3 regions of the Bacillus pretiosus genome follow, and region 2 is predicted to be linked to each of the others. Evidence: a T-box and tRNA genes for the amino acid it is inferred to sense, from the RefSeq annotation. Region 2 holds a T-box; the other regions hold tRNA genes.

Region 1 (3,236 bases), 2.2 Mb from region 2:
TTACTTTTGGAAATAGGATTCTCTCCTTTGTATTCCACCGTGACCACTAAACGTCCACCATCGTAAACAGCTTCTTTCACATTCATCGTTAAACCACTATGACTATCTCGTCTCTCAATTGATGTGGCAAGCTCATCCTTTTCAATTTTATCAGAAGCAATATCATTAAATTGTGCATAAATGGAGCCTATAACTGGAACACCCGATAATGTCTTTGCCATGGTAGGAGAAATGAATCCAAAACCTAAGAGAGAAACACATATTCCACAAGCAATAAGACTAGAATACTTAATTGTTTTTTTTCTACGGTACTGATTTTTCTTAGCTTGAAGCATGGCTGTTTTTTCTCTTTGAATTAACCGATCTTCTGGTATAGGAATATCATTGATATGGTGATTAATTTCTTCTTTATTCATAACTATATCCCTCCTTTAAAATGGGGCGTAAGGCTTGCTTTGCTCGATGTAATTGAGATTTTACCGTTCCTTCTGGAGAATTAAGAACCTCAGCAATTTCCTTAATAGATAAATCGTGATAATACCTTAATAAAATAATGGTTTTGTAAGTAGGATCTAAGAAATTAAATGCCTCGGTTAAATCCAGCGATTGCTCTAATTTATTCATGCTCTCTTCTGTACATAAATTAGATAACATTTCATCATTCACAACAAATTGTCTAGAGGACTTTCTTACAAAATCAATGGATTTAAAAACAAGAATTTTAGTAATCCAACTTTGAAATTTCTCCGGCTTTTTTAATTTTCTCAATGAAAGATATGCTTCATAAATTGTTTCTTGGTATATATCCAGTGCATCTTGTTCATTTCTTACATAAGAATAGGCTGTTCGATATAGCTTTGGGCGAACAAAAGTAATAAGTTGTTCAAATGCTTGATCATTTCCTCTTGTTGCTTAGTTTACTAGATAGGCTATGTCCATTTTTATTTCTTCCTCCCTTTACTAATATAGTCGAATGAGAGAATAAAAAGGTTGCAAAAATAAATGCATATATATAAATCTCCTACAACTTATTGCAATAATTACTATCAAGCATTAAAGACACAAAAAACCCATAAAAAAAAGCAGACTATCCAAAGTCCGCTTTTACACAACAAAAAAGAGATAGCAGATTATGCTATCTCTTTTAGTATGACCCGTACGGGATTCGAACCCGTGTTACCGCCGTGAAAGGGCGGTGTCTTAACCACTTGACCAACGGGCCAATTCTGGCAGAGAAGAAGGGATTCGAACCCTCGCACCGCGTTCGCGATCTACTCCCTTAGCAGGGGAGCCCCTTGAGCCACTTGGGTACTTCTCTATAATATGGCTCCGCAGGTAGGACTCGAACCTACGACCGATCGGTTAACAGCCGATAGCTCTACCACTGAGCTACTGCGGAATAATTATGGTGGGCCTAAATGGACTCGAACCATCGACCTCACGCTTATCAGGCGTGCGCTCTAACCAGCTGAGCTATAGGCCCATAATTGAAAAGCGGGTGAAGAGAATCGAACTCTCGACCAGAGCTTGGAAGGCTCTTGTTTTACCACTAAACTACACCCGCATTAAATTGTAAATGGTGAGCCATGAAGGATTCGAACCTTCGACCCTCTGATTAAAAGTCAGATGCTCTACCAACTGAGCTAATGGCTCATTTTGAAAGTGGTGCCGACTAGAGGACTTGAACCCCCAACCTACTGATTACAAGTCAGTTGCTCTACCAGTTGAGCTAAGTCGGCTTGCGACTTCAAAATGGTGGCTCGGGACGGAATCGAACCGCCGACACGAGGATTTTCAGTCCTCTGCTCTACCGACTGAGCTACCGAGCCTTTATGTAAAAAAATGGCGGTCCCGACCGGGGTCGAACCGGCGATCTCCTGCGTGACAGGCAGGCATGTTAACCACTACACCACGGGACCATTTGGTTGCGGGGACAGGATTTGAACCTGCGACCTTCGGGTTATGAGCCCGACGAGCTACCGTGCTGCTCCACCCCGCGATGATAAAATATTTAATTTAGAAAAAATGGAGGAGGTAGAGGGATTCGAACCCCCGCGCGACTCTCGCCGCCTGTCGGTTTTCAAGACCGATCCCTTCAGCCGAACTTGGGTATACCTCCGAGATATAAAGCTTTAGTGGTGGACCTTGTAGGACTCGAACCTACGACCGGACGGTTATGAGCCGTCTGCTCTAACCAGCTGAGCTAAAGGTCCTTTATGGTAGCGGCGGAGGGGATCGAACCCCCGACCTCACGGGTATGAACCGTACGCTCTAGCCAGCTGAGCTACACCGCCATAAAATATATTAAAATAAGTGGAGCCTAGCGGGATCGAACCGCTGACCTCCTGCGTGCAAGGCAGGCGCTCTCCCAGCTGAGCTAAGGCCCCGTGTTTTTGGAAAATCGGGAAGACAGGATTTGAACCTGCGACCCCCTGGTCCCAAACCAGGTGCTCTACCAAGCTGAGCCACTTCCCGTTAATAAAAGCGCGCCCGAGAGGAGTCGAACCCCTAACCTCTTGATCCGTAGTCAAACGCTCTATCCAATTGAGCTACGGGCGCATATGGTGCCGAGGGCGGGGGTCGAACCCGCACGGTGGTCACCCACCGCAGGATTTTAAGTCCTGTGCGTCTGCCTGTTCCGCCACCCCGGCATGTCATATTGAAAATTGGAGCGGAAGACGGGATTCGAACCCGCGACCCCAACCTTGGCAAGGTTGTATTCTACCACTGAACTACTTCCGCAAGACATGTATGAGTTATTTTATTAAAAGTGCGGGTGAAGGGAGTCGAACCCCCACGCCAAAGGCGCTAGATCCTAAGTCTAGTGCGTCTGCCAATTCCGCCACACCCGCATATTAATTATTCAAAGAAAAAATGGGGCGACTGATGGGAATCGAACCCACGAATGCCGGAGCCACAATCCGGTGCGTTAACCACTTCGCCACAACCGCCATGATTTTCTGGTGCCGACTAGAGGACTTGAACCCCCAACCTACTGATTACAAGTCAGTTGCTCTACCAATTGAGCTAAGTCGGCTAAATGGTGGAGGATGACGGGATCGAACCGCCGACCCCCTGCTTGTAAGGCAGGTGCTCTCCCAGCTGAGCTAATCCTCCATTTGCCTGGCAACGTCCTACTCTCACAGGGACAAGGTCCCAACTACCATCGGCGCTAGAGAGCTTAACTTCCGTGTTCGGTATGGGAACGGGTGTGACCTCTCTGCCATCATTACCAG
Region 2 (3,236 bases):
ATAAAATAGAAGTAGATCGTGAACTAGCTATAAATCATGCAATACACATGGCATCTACTAATGATATTGTTTTGATTGCAGGGAAGGGGCATGAAACGTATCAAATTTTAAAAGATTCAACTATTCATTTTGATGATAAAGAAAAAGCTCGACAAGCAATTATTAATAAATGAATGAATTCAATTAATAGCTAAATAGTATTTCTAATAAAAATAATGTTTTAAATGAAGTTAAAACTAATAACGAAGCAATTTTCCAAGGATTTACAATTGAAAGGTAAGGGTGTTTCTATGAATATATGAGGAAAAAACCTTACCTTTTATAGTTTTATTTCTGAAAAACAAATGTTATAGCATTTGTTTTTAATTGAATGTGTCTTTCGTTTCGGACTATATTATAAGCTAATTCTTTTATTTCAATTTCTATTTCTTGCCATTCTTTATAAATGCTTTTTAATAGATGTAGCATATCTTCAGTGGGAAGATTAATTTCAATTAAAGCAACTAATTCTTCATTCGTATGTAAGTCAATTTCTTGTATGTTCGAGTTAATAATGAAACAATTGATACCACCAATCTTTGTACCTTTTTTCATAGAATGGAGCACTTTTTTAAAATCTTCTTCTGATTGAACATGCTCTAAACTTGATACTGCAACGATATAATTATAAGTGTTAGGGGCAATATAGTAGTTTTCAATAGCTGCTTGTTCTGTTTTTATGACTTCAAATACATCATGTTCTTTGCTGTAAGTTTGTAATTTTGTTAAAGCGGAATCAAGTAAGTCCACACATGTAACAGTGCCGCTAGCATTTTTTATTTTTTGTGCAATTGGAATACTATTTCTACCAACGCCAGAGCCGAGGTCAAGTACTTGTAAGTTAGTTTGTCCTTCAAAGTAATCCATCAAGTCCAGAACTGTTTTAACCGGTTTATAAAGCCAAGAACCAGTTTCAAATAGTTTGTATTGTTCATAGCAAAGGTCATGATATTTCCTTTCTTCGTTTCTTATGTAATCGATACGGTTCATATAGTTTCAGCTCCAATATTTTCATTCCAACATGGTCCTTCAGCTAAACTTGCTTTAGCATCTAAAACCAATTCTATATTACTGATCAAGATGTTCACCTCAACTTATAAGATATTTATATAATTCGATAAGAATGAAGGTAAACCTTTTAGTCAGAGGATATTAAGATTTGTACTATAGAAAACTGATTTTCTTAAGTGATTAAAAAAATGTATAAACATGGAGAGGAAAATGCATATGATGTTTTATGAAATTGTTTGCTTTTCTTGCAAAAATGTATTTCGTGTTTACGAAGGTAGTGAAAAATATAACCGATTTAAAGAGAAACCGAAAGGAACATATTGTTGCGATGAGTGTAGCCACAAAATTCAATTAGAAGCGATAAAGCATTTATTTAGATAGAGTTTTTATTCGAAAAAGTTTGACAATAAAGGTGTTATAAATTATCATATGAAAAAACTAATATTTAAAATGGCATGGAAGAGAAGAGTAGTTAAGAAAGAATACGTACAGAGAGCTCTGGTAGCTGAGAAAGAGCGGTATACAGCTTGACGAAAAAAGGCTTGGAGCTGCGCAAGGAACTAATTTGTTTAGGGATGGTGCGACGGATTCTCCCGTTATAGAGATAGGGTATACGCATATTTTGCCGTACCTGAAGAGGTTAATATGGCGACATATTAACAAACTGAGGTGGTACCGCGAAGCTAATAACTCTCGTCCTCAAGATGAATAATCTTGGGGGTGGGAGTTTTTTTATTGCATAAAACTGAAAGTGTGAAAATAAAAAATCAATTGAGGTGAGTAATATATGTATTGGGCGTATGAAGTAGCACATGAATTAATAAGAAAACATCCAAATAAAGAAACTTTTGTTTGCGCATCTGGAATAAGTCCATCTGGTTCTATTCATATCGGGAACTTTCGCGAAATAATAACGACTTATTTCGTTGTAAGAGCACTTCAAGATTTAGGGAAAAAGACTCGTTTTATATTTTCATGGGATGATTATGATAGGTTTAGAAAAGTTCCTAAAAATATTGATCCATCTTTTGCAAAATATATTGGTATGCCATACTGTGATATTCCAGATCCATATGGCTGTCATAACTCCTATGCAGAGCATTTTGAAAAAGAGTTTGAGAAATCGCTTCAAGTATTTGGGGTTGAAGTGGAATTCATATATCAACATGCTGAATATAGAAGTGGAAGATATAACAAAAACATATTAGAGGCTTTATATAAAAGAAAAGAAATATATGATATTTTAATGAGTTTTAAAATAGGAGAGTGTAGTGAAGAAGAGCGAGAGAGCTTTTATCCAGTCACATTATATTGTGAGAAATGCGGGAAAGATGCAACAACGATTACACATTTTGATGAAGTATTAAAAACAGTACGATATAAATGTGAATGCGGAAATCAAACTGAATTATCGGTATTAAATACAAATAAAATGAAACTGAATTGGAAAATCGATTGGCCGATGAGATGGATGATAGAGGATGTTATTTTTGAACCGGGCGGAAGAGATCATTCTTCGGAAACGGGTAGTTATAATGTATCAAAGGAAATTGCAATGAAAATATTTAATCGTGAAGCTCCTCATTATGTTGCTTATGATTTCATTAGAATTAAAGGGAATCATGAAAAAATGTCAAGTTCTTCAGGGAATAGTATTACACCTAATGATTTGTTAAAAGTATATTTACCAGAAGTGATTCTTTTTATGTTTGCTAAATATAGACCAAACGCAGCTTTTCATATCGGTCTTGATGAAGATGTGATTCGCAATTATACAGAATATGAACGATTGAAAGAAAGTTATGAGAATAAAACGCTCAAAAATGAAGATTTATTTGATGCAATTAAACTTTCTAGAGTTGATAGCAGAATTAAAGAATATCCGAAATTTAATCAAGTAGCAGGAACGTTACCGCTATTAAATTTTGATTCATCTATTTTACAAGGTATATTAGAAAAAATAGATAGGAATTATGCATTAGAGGATATGATAGCGATAAGCAAACGTGCAGAGTATTGGGTTAGAAACTTTCAAACTGAAAAATTAATTGCTGTAAATCAAGAGAGAAATATAGAGTTTTACAACACATTAGATGAAAAGCAGAAAGAGTGGCTAGTAGAAGCTTGCACCATACTTCTTCGTTCTAACAAAGATTACTCTAACTTAATGGAACAATTGTATTCGA
Region 3 (3,236 bases), 1.7 Mb from region 2:
TACATTTGTAATTTTATTAGATCCAGGATGTTTCTCAGCAATCCCTCGAACAACTAAATCTCGATCCGTAACAAGACCAACAACTTGCTCATTTTCAACAACCGGAATCAATCCAATCGATTCTTCTTTCATCTTTACAGCAGCCTCATATACATTGTCTAGCGGTGTACAATGTACAACATCAGTACTCATAAAGTCTCTCACTCGTGTCATTTTTGTCTCCTCCTTTTTATACATACCATAGCTTTTCCTAAATCCCTTTATTTATTTCAGGAAAATCAGTTGATAAAGGAGGATTCCACAAAATAAAAAAAGAGTCAGCATATTGCTGACTCTTTTTTTTATGACCCGTACGGGATTCGAACCCGTGTTACCGCCGTGAAAGGGCGGTGTCTTAACCACTTGACCAACGGGCCATGGCTCCGCAGGTAGGACTCGAACCTACGACCGATCGGTTAACAGCCGATAGCTCTACCACTGAGCTACTGCGGAATAATATATGGTGGGCCTAAATGGACTCGAACCATCGACCTCACGCTTATCAGGCGTGCGCTCTAACCAGCTGAGCTATAGGCCCATACACTTTTACAGGGGCAGTAGGAATCGAACCCACACTGGAGGTTTTGGAGACCTCAGTTCTACCTTTAAACTATGCCCCTAAAGGATGCCGACTAGAGGACTTGAACCCCCAACCTACTGATTACAAGTCAGTTGCTCTACCAATTGAGCTAAGTCGGCATAAAAAAATGGTGGCTCGGGACGGAATCGAACCGCCGACACGAGGATTTTCAGTCCTCTGCTCTACCGACTGAGCTACCGAGCCAACATAAATGGCGGTCCCGACCGGGGTCGAACCGGCGATCTCCTGCGTGACAGGCAGGCATGTTAACCACTACACCACGGGACCATTTGGTTGCGGGGACAGGATTTGAACCTGCGACCTTCGGGTTATGAGCCCGACGAGCTACCGTGCTGCTCCACCCCGCGACAATATAATGTTTTTTTAAAAAATGGAGGAGGTAGAGGGATTCGAACCCCCGCGCGACTCTCGCCGCCTGTCGGTTTTCAAGACCGATCCCTTCAGCCGAACTTGGGTATACCTCCATGAAGGAAAAAATAAAAATTTTATTATTATATGTATCTAAACCATTTAAAAAGAAAATGGAGGAGGTAGAGGGATTCGAACCCCCGCGCGATTCTCACCGCCTGTCGGTTTTCAAGACCGATCCCTTCAGCCGAACTTGGGTATACCTCCGAGACATATAATAAATAAAGTGGAGCCTAGCGGGATCGAACCGCTGACCTCCTGCGTGCAAGGCAGGCGCTCTCCCAGCTGAGCTAAGGCCCCATGTTTTTGGGAATATCGGGAAGACAGGATTTGAACCTGCGACCCCCTGGTCCCAAACCAGGTGCTCTACCAAGCTGAGCCACTTCCCGTTAATAAAAGCGCGCCCGAGAGGAGTCGAACCCCTAACCTCTTGATCCGTAGTCAAACGCTCTATCCAATTGAGCTACGGGCGCATATGGTGCCGAGGGCGGGGGTCGAACCCGCACGGTGGTCACCCACCGCAGGATTTTAAGTCCTGTGCGTCTGCCTGTTCCGCCACCCCGGCATGTCATATTGAAAATTGGAGCGGAAGACGGGATTCGAACCCGCGACCCCAACCTTGGCAAGGTTGTATTCTACCACTGAACTACTTCCGCAAGACATGTTTGAGTTATTTTATTAAAAGTGCGGGTGAAGGGAGTCGAACCCCCACGCCAAAGGCGCTAGATCCTAAGTCTAGTGCGTCTGCCAATTCCGCCACACCCGCATATTTATTTAAAATGGTGAGCCATGAAGGATTCGAACCTTCGACCCTCTGATTAAAAGTCAGATGCTCTACCAACTGAGCTAATGGCTCTTAATGGCTGGGCTAGCTGGATTCGAACCAGCGCATGACGGAGTCAAAGTCCGTTGCCTTACCGCTTGGCTATAGCCCATTAATTAAGAATGGTGGAGGGGGGCAGATTCGAACTGCCGAACCCGAAGGAGCGGATTTACAGTCCGCCGCGTTTAGCCACTTCGCTACCCCTCCGACATATATGGTGGAGGATGACGGGATCGAACCGCCGACCCCCTGCTTGTAAGGCAGGTGCTCTCCCAGCTGAGCTAATCCTCCATTTTGCCTGGCAACGTCCTACTCTCACAGGGACAAGGTCCCAACTACCATCGGCGCTAGAGAGCTTAACTTCCGTGTTCGGTATGGGAACGGGTGTGACCTCTCTGCCATCATTACCAGACTATATTCATTTAAGACAAGAATCATTTTAACTTATTTAACTTTTAAAGTCAACAAGTTTTTTATATTCTTTCAAAACTAGATAACATCGCTTCATATTATATGGTTAAGTCCTCGATCTATTAGTATTCGTCAGCTCCACATGTCACCATGCTTCCACCTCGAACCTATCAACCTGATCATCTTTCAGGGATCTTACTAGCTTACGCTATGGGAAATCTCATCTTGAGGGGGGCTTCATGCTTAGATGCTTTCAGCACTTATCCCTTCCGCACATAGCTACCCAGCTATGCCCTTGGCAGAACAACTGGTACACCAGCGGTGCGTCCATCCCGGTCCTCTCGTACTAAGGACAGCTCCTCTCAAATTTCCTACGCCCACGACGGATAGGGACCGAACTGTCTCACGACGTTCTGAACCCAGCTCGCGTACCGCTTTAATGGGCGAACAGCCCAACCCTTGGGACCGACTACAGCCCCAGGATGCGATGAGCCGACATCGAGGTGCCAAACCTCCCCGTCGATGTGGACTCTTGGGGGAGATAAGCCTGTTATCCCCGGGGTAGCTTTTATCCGTTGAGCGATGGCCCTTCCATGCGGAACCACCGGATCACTAAGCCCGACTTTCGTCCCTGCTCGACTTGTAGGTCTCGCAGTCAAGCTCCCTTATGCCTTTGCACTCTACGAATGATTTCCAACCATTCTGAGGGAACCTTTGGGCGCCTCCGTTACACTTTAGGAGGCGACCGCCCCAGTCAAACTGCCCACCTGACACTGTCTCCCGGGTCGATAAGACCCGTAGGTTAGAATTTCAATACAGTCAGGGCGGTATCCCACCAGCGCCTCCACCGAAGCTAGCGCTCCGGTTTCAATGGCTCCCGCCTATCCTGTACAAACTGTACCAAAATTCAATATCAGGCTACAGTAAAGCTCCACGGGGTCTTTCCGTCCTGTC

Evidence for each region. A T-box is a leader RNA that pairs with one kind of tRNA and senses whether it is charged. The one in region 2 lies ahead of lysS (lysine--tRNA ligase), so its partner is inferred to be a tRNA-Lys.
Region 1: it has a tRNA-Lys gene. The T-box ahead of lysS (lysine--tRNA ligase) is inferred to sense a tRNA for this amino acid. The anticodon was not compared.
Region 3: it has a tRNA-Lys gene. The T-box ahead of lysS (lysine--tRNA ligase) is inferred to sense a tRNA for this amino acid. The anticodon was not compared.

What each region holds. Positions count from the first base shown of each region.
Region 1 is NZ_CM129593.1:4,702,389-4,705,624, forward strand. Features, by position in the region: gene ACU8YW_RS24290 (DUF4179 domain-containing protein) at 1-416, opposite strand, end outside; gene ACU8YW_RS24295 (sigma-70 family RNA polymerase sigma factor) at 409-876, opposite strand; tRNA gene ACU8YW_RS24300 (tRNA-Glu) at 1,151-1,222, opposite strand; tRNA gene ACU8YW_RS24305 (tRNA-Ser) at 1,228-1,318, opposite strand; tRNA gene ACU8YW_RS24310 (tRNA-Asn) at 1,325-1,399, opposite strand; tRNA gene ACU8YW_RS24315 (tRNA-Ile) at 1,407-1,483, opposite strand; tRNA gene ACU8YW_RS24320 (tRNA-Gly) at 1,494-1,564, opposite strand; tRNA gene ACU8YW_RS24325 (tRNA-Lys) at 1,578-1,653, opposite strand; tRNA gene ACU8YW_RS24330 (tRNA-Thr) at 1,664-1,739, opposite strand; tRNA gene ACU8YW_RS24335 (tRNA-Phe) at 1,754-1,829, opposite strand; tRNA gene ACU8YW_RS24340 (tRNA-Asp) at 1,844-1,919, opposite strand; tRNA gene ACU8YW_RS24345 (tRNA-Met) at 1,923-1,999, opposite strand; tRNA gene ACU8YW_RS24350 (tRNA-Ser) at 2,027-2,119, opposite strand; tRNA gene ACU8YW_RS24355 (tRNA-Ile) at 2,137-2,213, opposite strand; tRNA gene ACU8YW_RS24360 (tRNA-Met) at 2,218-2,294, opposite strand; tRNA gene ACU8YW_RS24365 (tRNA-Ala) at 2,315-2,387, opposite strand; tRNA gene ACU8YW_RS24370 (tRNA-Pro) at 2,402-2,475, opposite strand; tRNA gene ACU8YW_RS24375 (tRNA-Arg) at 2,486-2,559, opposite strand; tRNA gene ACU8YW_RS24380 (tRNA-Leu) at 2,563-2,651, opposite strand; tRNA gene ACU8YW_RS24385 (tRNA-Gly) at 2,668-2,742, opposite strand; tRNA gene ACU8YW_RS24390 (tRNA-Leu) at 2,772-2,852, opposite strand; tRNA gene ACU8YW_RS24395 (tRNA-His) at 2,876-2,951, opposite strand; tRNA gene ACU8YW_RS24400 (tRNA-Thr) at 2,962-3,037, opposite strand; tRNA gene ACU8YW_RS24405 (tRNA-Val) at 3,042-3,117, opposite strand; rRNA gene rrf (5S ribosomal RNA) at 3,122-3,236, opposite strand, start outside.
Region 2 is NZ_CM129593.1:2,463,600-2,466,835, forward strand. Features, by position in the region: gene ACU8YW_RS12520 (UDP-N-acetylmuramoyl-L-alanyl-D-glutamate--2,6-diaminopimelate ligase) at 1-173, shown strand, start outside; gene ACU8YW_RS12525 (class I SAM-dependent methyltransferase) at 328-1,029, opposite strand; gene ACU8YW_RS12530 (DUF2197 domain-containing protein) at 1,261-1,431, shown strand; T-box leader at 1,498-1,754, shown strand; gene lysS (lysine--tRNA ligase) at 1,838-3,236, shown strand, end outside.
Region 3 is NZ_CM129593.1:751,613-754,848, reverse strand. Features, by position in the region: gene ACU8YW_RS03860 (CBS domain-containing protein) at 1-213, opposite strand, end outside; tRNA gene ACU8YW_RS03855 (tRNA-Glu) at 345-416, opposite strand; tRNA gene ACU8YW_RS03850 (tRNA-Asn) at 418-492, opposite strand; tRNA gene ACU8YW_RS03845 (tRNA-Ile) at 501-577, opposite strand; tRNA gene ACU8YW_RS03840 (tRNA-Trp) at 589-659, opposite strand; tRNA gene ACU8YW_RS03835 (tRNA-Thr) at 666-738, opposite strand; tRNA gene ACU8YW_RS03830 (tRNA-Phe) at 748-823, opposite strand; tRNA gene ACU8YW_RS03825 (tRNA-Asp) at 832-907, opposite strand; tRNA gene ACU8YW_RS03820 (tRNA-Met) at 911-987, opposite strand; tRNA gene ACU8YW_RS03815 (tRNA-Ser) at 1,012-1,104, opposite strand; tRNA gene ACU8YW_RS03810 (tRNA-Ser) at 1,163-1,255, opposite strand; tRNA gene ACU8YW_RS03805 (tRNA-Ala) at 1,276-1,348, opposite strand; tRNA gene ACU8YW_RS03800 (tRNA-Pro) at 1,364-1,437, opposite strand; tRNA gene ACU8YW_RS03795 (tRNA-Arg) at 1,448-1,521, opposite strand; tRNA gene ACU8YW_RS03790 (tRNA-Leu) at 1,525-1,613, opposite strand; tRNA gene ACU8YW_RS03785 (tRNA-Gly) at 1,630-1,704, opposite strand; tRNA gene ACU8YW_RS03780 (tRNA-Leu) at 1,734-1,814, opposite strand; tRNA gene ACU8YW_RS03775 (tRNA-Lys) at 1,829-1,904, opposite strand; tRNA gene ACU8YW_RS03770 (tRNA-Gln) at 1,909-1,983, opposite strand; tRNA gene ACU8YW_RS03765 (tRNA-Tyr) at 1,995-2,078, opposite strand; tRNA gene ACU8YW_RS03760 (tRNA-Val) at 2,087-2,162, opposite strand; rRNA gene rrf (5S ribosomal RNA) at 2,168-2,283, opposite strand; rRNA gene ACU8YW_RS03750 (23S ribosomal RNA) at 2,385-3,236, opposite strand, start outside.